Regions from separate parts of the Paenibacillus jiangxiensis genome, predicted to be linked through region 2. Evidence: riboswitches for the same ligand, from Rfam matches in the RefSeq annotation. Region 2 holds a riboswitch; the other holds the start of a gene.

Region 1 (4,424 bases), on a different contig from region 2:
CTCGCCGTTCTCGCTCCATGACATGATGGCTCTGTTCATGTAATCCAGCTTGCTGTTATTCAGCCAATCGATGTTAAACTTCGTTTGGTACTCAATTGTATACGTGGTGTCAATGGTCTTGGAGAACTTGATTTCAAAACCGCCGCGTACATTATCATTATCGTACTCGATCTTGTAATCACTTGCAGGAACGACTTTTCCGTCCGCTTTCACGATTACTGAATCCGGAATGAATTCGAGACCGCCTTGCGGGAACGTATCCTTGATGACTACATTCTCCATGCTGTACTTGCTGCCGTCCGGCTTTTTATCGCCATTGATCGTAATAAGCCACTTCGCCGTTTTGTTGGCGAAGTCGACATTCGAGACGCCCTTCACCAGAGCGCGGATTCCTTGGGCCGGAGCTGTTACATCTTTGGACGAGTCACCCGATACGACTTTGTTCTTTACTGGCTGTCCGTCAGCGCTCGTCCGGTCGACCGGCTTTGTCTGGTAAACGATCGTATAAGGAGAATCGATACCCTTATTGAATTGAAGTGTAAATCCGTTTGTACCTGTCGGTGTAAAGGTGTATTCATCCGGTGAAAGCAGATCTTCAGCCTTCGTTGAATTCCCTTTATACACCTTCAGCGAATCGGCAACCAGCGTATGAATCGCACTGAATTCATCCGTAATAACCGCTTGATCTTTCGTAAGCTTTTTCTCGTTAAAATTGTATTTCACAGTCCAGGTGATGATTCCGGTGTCTTTATTCTGGCTATAAGTCTTATCCAAAAATTTACCACGGTCCACTGTTACCGTAGCGGTCGACTTGGTATCTTTCATATCGTCGCCAGACAGTACAGCGGTGTTCTCAAAACGAGTCTGCTCGCCGGTAAGCTTCGTCGAATAACGAATCTCGTAGGCTTTGCTGATCGTCTCATCCTGGAACGCAAGCTCCAGTTTGGCGCCGCCGTTCGTTTCGACCGTATACTTGTCGGTCCCTACCTTATCGCCAAGGACCGTCGAACCGTCGCCGTTAACCTGTAGGCGGTACACCTCCACAGAGTCGGCGATGAGTTCAGAACCTTCAGGTATCACATCCGTGATGACCGCATGCTTGATCTTATCCAGTGATTTGTTGACTTGAACCGTCCAATCGATCCGGTCTTTGCCAACCGCTTTTCCCTGTTTGTCGATCAGCTTTCCGCCCTGCGGCTTCAGATTCACGATAACGACTTGCTCTCCGCTTTTTACCGGAATGGCAATGACGACTTCCGTGCTTCCCTTAATCGTTTCCTTCGTAAACTCGGTACGTATTTCCAGCTTGCCGCTTACGTTGGAGTGGCTCTCCACATAATCGTTGAAGGTCATGACAACCTTCCCGTTGCGGTCGACGGTAAATGTGCCAACTTTGTCTTGATCGGCCACGAGTGGAGCGTCAATATCCGTAAAAATTTCAAACTGGTCCGGCAGCTCGAAGGTAAATGTATCCCCGTTCTTGTAGCCGTGACTATTCGGAAGCTCCCATTCGTAGCTGAGATTGACAGCCTCACCGATGTCCAGGGTACTGTCCGGATTATATACTGCATCGATCACGTTACCATTCAAGTCGGTTAATACCACTTTTGTTAAAATGTTGTCCGTATTCTTGACTGGCGCTGGCGGGATATAAACATCATCCGTCACTCCAACTTCATCTTTTACTCCATACACGGATTCCTGCACACTTGCTGGTGTATCGGCCGCATTGGCATTGGCCACATTGCCCGTCCAGGCGGTTACACCAAAAACCGATTGAAGCAGGAGCAGCAGCGCCACAACGATTCCACTAACTTTTTTCTTCATAATCTCTCCCTCAGTCTCTACATCACCCTCGAATGTTCGGTTCCGATCCTGCTTGCCGTGCGCAAATCGGGCTATCTATACTCCATTGAATTGTATGCCGTTAAGAGACCTTCCAGTCCATCACCTCCGCATATTTCTAATGGCGCACGATTCATTGTTCCTGTTTTTCCCACCAGAACCAAATGGGCTTCTTGCATTATACCTGCCCGATCTCTACAATTTCTCTACAAACTCGAACAAGCCTTGGACATTTGTCCAAAGCTTAAATTGATCGTATTCTTTTTAGTAATATTTGGATACCGAGTAGCGAGCGGCATCCTTTATCATTTTGAAATCGGCCCCTTTGGCTTTCCAGCTCGCATCGACCGTTGTATCAATGGTTACCCACTTCCCGTTCAAATAAACTTCATTCCAGGCGTGGTAAACATCGACGTATTCCGAAGTTCCCATATCGAGCTTGGCTGGAATGCCGATGCTCCGCAGCATGGAGGCGAACAGGGAGGCATAGTCGTAACACATCCCCTTCTGTCCAAGAATCGTACGGTTGATATCGGGAAGGTAGTTCGTCAGATCACTGGTTGCAAGAGCCTTGTCGTATCTGATCGTGCCCACAATATATTCATAAATAGCCTGTACTTTTTCTTCGTCGGATTGAGCAGACCCAGTCAGCTTCTTCGCAAGCTGAGCAGCCTTGTCCTGTTCGCTCCAATTGATATTTTGTACAGAACTCAAAAACACTTTGCTATTGTTCGCCAGTTGAAGTGTAACAGGCGCTTCCTGAACAATCTTATATTTGGTGCCGCTGACTTGTTCCAGTACGGTAACCGTGTAATCACCGTTACCCATCTGCAACGGAAATACTTCCTGCCGTTTGTTCGGCGAAAGCATATACGTGTATTTGTCCTGACTCTTTGCAATCATGAGCTTCGTCTTGGTCCCTGCTTTCACGTCATATCGAATAACGATCACACCACGGTCCAGCTGTTCCAAGCCCAACCAATCCTGAGATTGGGTAGCTTGTACTAATGGAGCCCACAATAATAACGCAAAAAGTCCTACAATCGCGAATATTGCGTTGCGCATACTGCAAACTCCCTTCGGTAGCCAGGCTGCCATTGACATAATCGTCAAGAAGGCCCTGTAGCTTTGCGTCCCTGTCTTTCGACAAGTTTGCCGTTATCGTGCTAGAGTTTCCAGATTTTAATATATTATTGTCCTATGAGAAACAAAAAAAGCGTCTTCGTTCGGTAGCTGGCTGCCATTTGACATATCGCCAAGTAGGCCCTGTAGCTTTGCGTCCTTGCCTTTCGACAAGTTTGCCGTTATCGTGAGTAGCTTTTGTGAGACTATCTTACCAGACATCTCTATTTCTATCAAGAGAAAATTTACAAGATTCATTGATTTCTGCGCCCATTCGATGATCTTTTTCGTTTCTCTCTCAGACCATAAGAGCAAGAATGAGGACGAAATAATAAAGCCTACTTGATAGAATGAGTTACACCAAAGCCAAGGAGGAAGCAAAATGTCGATGATTCAGGAATTCAATAATCTCCATACTTCAGAGGAGCTATTATTTTTGGGAAATGCCTGGGATCTATTATCAGCTTTGACATTAGAGAAGGCAGGTTTTAAAGCCATTGGTACTACCAGCTGGGGGATTGCCAATTCGTTAGGCTATGCGGACGGAGAATTAATAGATTTTAATCAAAATCTAGCAATCGTCAAAACCATTGCAGAGAATGTAAAAATACCGGTATCCGCTGATATTGAAGCAGGATATAGTGAGGATTTTAACACAATTATCGATAATGTATTAAGAACAGCAGATGTCGGGGTTGCCGGTATCAATATTGAGGATTCCCTGAAAAAAGAAAAGGGGTTAAGAGGTATAAAGGATCATTGCAGCCTCCTGACAAAAATGAGAACAGCGCTGGAAAATCACGGATATAATAATTTTTATATCAACGCCAGAACGGATACTTATTTTCAATTGGAAGCCCCTTTTAATGAAACGATCGATCGGGCCAAGGCCTATGTTGAAAGCGGGGCCAGCGGGATTTTTGTGCCAGGAGTAACGGAAGATGATGAAATTCAGCAAATCGCTGCTCAAGTCAAGGCACCGCTCAATATATTGTCTTTGCCTAACCTGACAAGTTGTAATAAGCTGAAAGAGCTAGGCGTGAAGCGCTTTAGCTTTGGAAATGCCCTGTCAGATAAAATCATCGCTTGTTTAGAAGACAATGCGGCTAAATTATTGGAATTACAGGATACATCACATTTATATGAGAACTAGATCAGGAAGGCAGGTGATGAAGGGATGACCAGTATAAATCTTTCATTTGACGAGATGTGGGAAAAAATCATTGCCTGCGACCGGAAATATGATGGTTTATTTTTTACAGCCGTGAAAACAACGAAAATCTACTGCCGTCCTTCCTGCAGGTCCAGAAAGCCCAAAAAGATAAATGTTGAGTTCTATCACAATATCAGTGAGGTTGAAAAGGCTGGTTTTCGTGCATGCAAAAGATGCCAGCCTGAGGTTGAACATTCTCCTCATAGTGAATTCGTTAAAAGTATTACGACGATTTTAGTGAATC
Region 2 (4,424 bases):
ATCAAACGCAGATTCTCTTCTTTCCGTAAAAGCTGGAATTCCGGTGAATCCATTACGTTCAGCTCCTCCAGTTCACTGACGAGCTGAATCAGGCGCTCCACCTCCTCCAGACAGGAGTGAATCCGCGCGGGCGTCGGCTCCCAGACTCCGTCCTCCAAGGCCCTCATGTGGCTTTTCAGCGTCGTTAGCGGTGTGCGCAGCTCATGGGCAATATCCTGCGACATGGACATGCGCAGCAGCTGCTGTCTTTGTAGCTGTTCTGACAGCCTGTTCAGGGAAGCACCAAGCTCCGCGATCTCATCCCTGCCTTCCGTGCTGATACGGACGTCCAGGCTGCCCCTGCTGATCCGTTCGGCGGCCTGTTTCATGCGGACCAGCGGGCGGGAGATGCGTTTTGCAAAATAAACACCAATAATCAGCGCCAACAGCAGCGAAAACAACCCTGTCAGCAGGATCGACTGAATCAGGGCGCTCTCCAGGTGATCCATCAATGGAGACACTTTTTTACTCGCCAGTGAGACCTGCTCCATATACATCGAGATATGATAATGAGTGGCAAACATGCTGATCACGGCAAAAATGACAAGGATGCCTGCGGCCATGCCGACAATGATCACAGCCAGCCGGATATATAGCCGGTTGAACATCAGCCCTCACCGCCAAACCGGTAGCCGAAGCCGTACACCGTAAGAATATAGCGCGGATTGCGGGGATCTTGCTCAATTTTTTGCCGTACATTTTTGACATGCTGGTCGATAATACGGATATCGCCGTCAAAGCTGAGGCCCATCACCCTGTCGACCAGTTCCTCCCGCGGGAAGCGGCGCTGCGGGTATTTGGCGAGCAGAAGCAGCAGCTTGTACTCGCTTGGTGTGAGGCTGATCGGCTCTTCATACCGGTACACCTGATTTTTCAGCGAATCGATGCGGAGATGCCCGCCATTAAATGAGATCACATCTGCCAAAAGCTGCGAGTCATCTGTCCTGCGCAGGATCGCTTTTACCCTGGCAACCACCTCATTCGGATCAAAGGGCTTGATCATGTAGTCATCTGCTCCGATGGACAATCCGCTGATGCGGTCCGCCTGGGCTACCTTTGCAGTGAGCATAAGAATCGGCACCGGGCTGAATTTGCGCACCTCCCGGCAGACAGTCTCCCCTTCCATGCCAGGCAGCATCAAATCCAATATAAGCAGGTCAACCCGCTGGCTGTGAAGTATCGTCAATGCTTCCTCCCCGCTTGCACTTTCCAGTACATGAAAACGCTCCTTCTGCAAATAAGAAGCCAGCACCTCGCGAATTTTCTGTTCATCATCTACCACTAGAACGGTTTTCAAGGCATGCCCCTCCGTACGCCCAAGTTATACCGGAATTATACCATTCCGAATTGTAAGAGTCCTCCTGCCTATTACTTTCACCATTTCTGTTTAACCTAAACTTGTGAAGATCCTTTGAAGACCGCCGAAAAATGAAAAAGCACCGGAGGAAATCCCTCCAATGCTTAAATCATTAACGTATTTGAAATGTCCGAATCACCCGGATCGATATGATATTTGTATTCAACGGATCAACAGGTTTAAATGTCATACTGTATAAATCATACAGTCTCGTCTCAATGCCGTATTCTTTGAACTTATCGGAGAAATCTCCAATCGTAGGTCTCTTCCCCGTTTCACACGTTATTTGGCATTCCTCAAGCTTCGTTTCTCCATGTCTGTATACAAATTCCACATCCGATTGATAAATACTGCTCACTCTATTATTTCTCCCTCCGAATTTAAGGTAACCCAGCCGCCATAGATCCATGATGCTTTCCTTAGGCCTGCAGCTTTGCGTCCTTGCCTTTCGGCAAGTTTGCCCTTTGCATAAATGGTGGAACATCCACTTGAGATAATATAATATATTTTGTGTGTTTTTTCGACATGATCCCGTAAAAATCGCCATTCTTCACACTTGTTTACTTTTCCCCTTATAGTGTTATCATAGATTGTAGTTCCTTGACGGATATGTACATCTCTGAAAGAACCTATATACTTTCAAGTCCTATAGAAATCAAAGCAACTTACTATATTTTTCAGGAGGTAAACATATGGCTTACAATATCCCGGTGGAAGCAACCCTTGAGGTGATGGGCGGCAAATGGAAGGCGGTCATTTTGTGTCATCTGGATAAAGGCGACAAGCGGACCAGCGAACTGAAAAGGCTGATGCCGGCCATTACTCAGAAGATGCTCACACAGCAGCTGCGGGAGCTGGAAGATGACGGACTTGTGAAGCGGCAAATATTTGAGCAGGTTCCGCCCAAGGTCGTGTATTCCCTGACCGATTACGGCTGGTCCCTGAAGCCTGTCCTGGATGCCATGTGCGCCTGGGGCGAAAAGCATATTGAACAAGAAGACCAAGCAGTCAAGGTCTAAAGCCAATGTTTCGAGCCTTCCACATAAACGATCTGCAAACGGAAGAGCCGGATTCCTGGATACTCAGGACTCCGGCTTTTTTTCAGTGATCCGCGCCTTCTTTCCCCCGTTCCCTCCCATAGGTACCTGTAAGTGCCTATAGTACTTTGAAGTACGTACTATTCTTTTTCGTGCGAAGCATCCATAATAGCATTTGCCGGCCGGCTAAAAAATATATATAGGAGTGGAACTGAACATGTCGTCAGACAATAAACGCAGTACTCTGTCGCTGCTGGCTTTGGCCATCAGTGCCTTTGCGATTGGGACAACGGAGTTCATCAGCGTGGGATTGCTTCCCCTTATCGCTGAAGACTTGAATATATCTGTAACCATGACCGGATTAACGGTCACTTTATATGCTCTGGGCGTTACTTTCGGCGCTCCGGTGCTAACCTCTTTAACTTCGGGAATACCAAGAAAAACGCTGCTGATCTGGATTATGATCGTCTTCATCGCCGGCAATTCGATTGCGGCCTTCTCAAGCGGAATCGGGCTGCTGCTTACGGCACGGGTTATTTCCGCCTTCTCGCATGGCGTATTTATGTCGATCGGCTCAACCATAGCGGCTGACCTTGTCGCGCCGAACCGGCGGGCAAGCGCCATTGCCATTATGTTCTCCGGATTAACCGTGGCTACGATTACCGGTGTGCCCTTCGGCACGTTTATCGGCCAGCAGCTGGGCTGGCGTGCAGCCTTTTTAACCATAGCCGTGATTGGCATCATTGCTCTGATCGCCAATTTGATTCTCGTTCCCGGCAATCTGCGGAAGGGGGTCAAAACCCCGGTACGGGATCAAATCAAGCTCATTACCAACGGACGGCTGCTGCTTGCTTTCCTGATTACGGCTCTCGGATACGGTGGCACCTTCGTCGTCTTTACGTATCTGTCTCCCCTGCTGCATGACATTACAGGTTTTGGCGAGACAACGGTAGCTTTCCTCCTGCTTCTATACGGCATTGCGATCGCCATCGGCAATATTATCGGCGGCAAAGCTGCCAACCGTAAGCCGCTCTCGGCGCTGCTGTATATGTTTATTATTCAAGCGGTGGTCCTCTTTATTCTGGCCTTCACAGCTCCATTTAAAGTGGCGGGTTTGATTACGATTCTTTTGATGGGCCTGTTTGCCTTCATGAATGTGCCTGGACTTCAGTTGTATGTAGTTAACCTTGCCCAGCGTTTTGTGCCGCAGGCCGTGGATGTCGCTTCCGCAATCAATATCGCTGCTTTTAACGGCGGCATCGCCCTTGGCGCTTATCTCGGCGGCCAGATTGTGGACGGTCCGGGGTTAATTCACACCTCATGGATCGGCGGTTTAATGGTGGTTGGCGCTGTTATTTTAACAGGCTGGAGCCTGCTGCTCGCCAGAAAAGACAAAGACACCCACGCCGAGGAAGCTGTATAATGTATGTCAAACAAGGACTGTTTCTTTCCCGTTGAGAGAAGCAGTCCCTTTGAATACAAACCTCTGTGAAAGGAGAATGGCTTATATTTGCTTCCGACGAGATTTTGAGCGTGTGGCGAAAATTCGATCATTTCCCGATGGAAACCTTAACCAAAGCATGGTACTTTCAAAAGAATACCGGGAAAAAACAAAGAGAAGTAGCTCAAATGAAGGAGCATCGCGAGCAGTACGGCATTACAGGCAATTGTTTTGATCTCGCATTGTGGCTGCTGCATGAATTCGAAAAGGAGGGGATTGAAGCCTATCCGATTGGCCATGATATGGGAACAGAGGATGCGCATGTGGCTGTTATTGCGAAAAGTGAGAAAGGACACCGCTATTATTGCGATTTGGGCGATCAGTGGCTCAATCCGGTGCTGGTAGATGCCGATAGTGAAGATTATACTGAAGAGAGACTGGAAGGCTTCTTTCCTGCGGCAGAAATACAAGTGCAATCAGCTGGAGATTTATGCACGGTTCTATACCATAGGCCGAACGGGAAAAGCAGCCAGCAAAGCTTTCATCTTGC

What was found. Region 2 has a riboswitch for cyclic di-GMP ahead of ACI1P2_RS15995 (hypothetical protein). Riboswitches for the same ligand answer to the same signal wherever they lie in the genome.
Region 1: linked by a shared signal. The riboswitch ahead of ACI1P2_RS22410 (transglutaminase-like domain-containing protein) and the one ahead of ACI1P2_RS15995 (hypothetical protein) in region 2 are both predicted to bind cyclic di-GMP.

The regions. Positions count from the first base shown of each region.
Region 1 covers NZ_JBJURI010000026.1:9,049-13,472, forward strand. The annotation lists gene ACI1P2_RS22405 (collagen binding domain-containing protein) at 1-1,827, opposite strand, end outside; gene ACI1P2_RS22410 (transglutaminase-like domain-containing protein) at 2,110-2,910, opposite strand; cyclic di-GMP riboswitch class I at 2,924-3,012, opposite strand; cyclic di-GMP riboswitch class I at 3,071-3,158, opposite strand; gene ACI1P2_RS22415 (isocitrate lyase/PEP mutase family protein) at 3,350-4,120, shown strand; gene ACI1P2_RS22420 (bifunctional transcriptional activator/DNA repair enzyme AdaA) at 4,145-4,424, shown strand, end outside.
Region 2 covers NZ_JBJURI010000015.1:126,032-130,455, reverse strand. The annotation lists gene ACI1P2_RS16005 (sensor histidine kinase) at 1-647, opposite strand, end outside; gene ACI1P2_RS16000 (response regulator transcription factor) at 647-1,336, opposite strand; gene ACI1P2_RS15995 (hypothetical protein) at 1,509-1,754, opposite strand; cyclic di-GMP riboswitch class I at 1,778-1,868, opposite strand; gene ACI1P2_RS15990 (winged helix-turn-helix transcriptional regulator) at 2,089-2,415, shown strand; gene ACI1P2_RS15985 (MFS transporter) at 2,651-3,856, shown strand; gene ACI1P2_RS15980 (hypothetical protein) at 3,922-4,424, shown strand, end outside.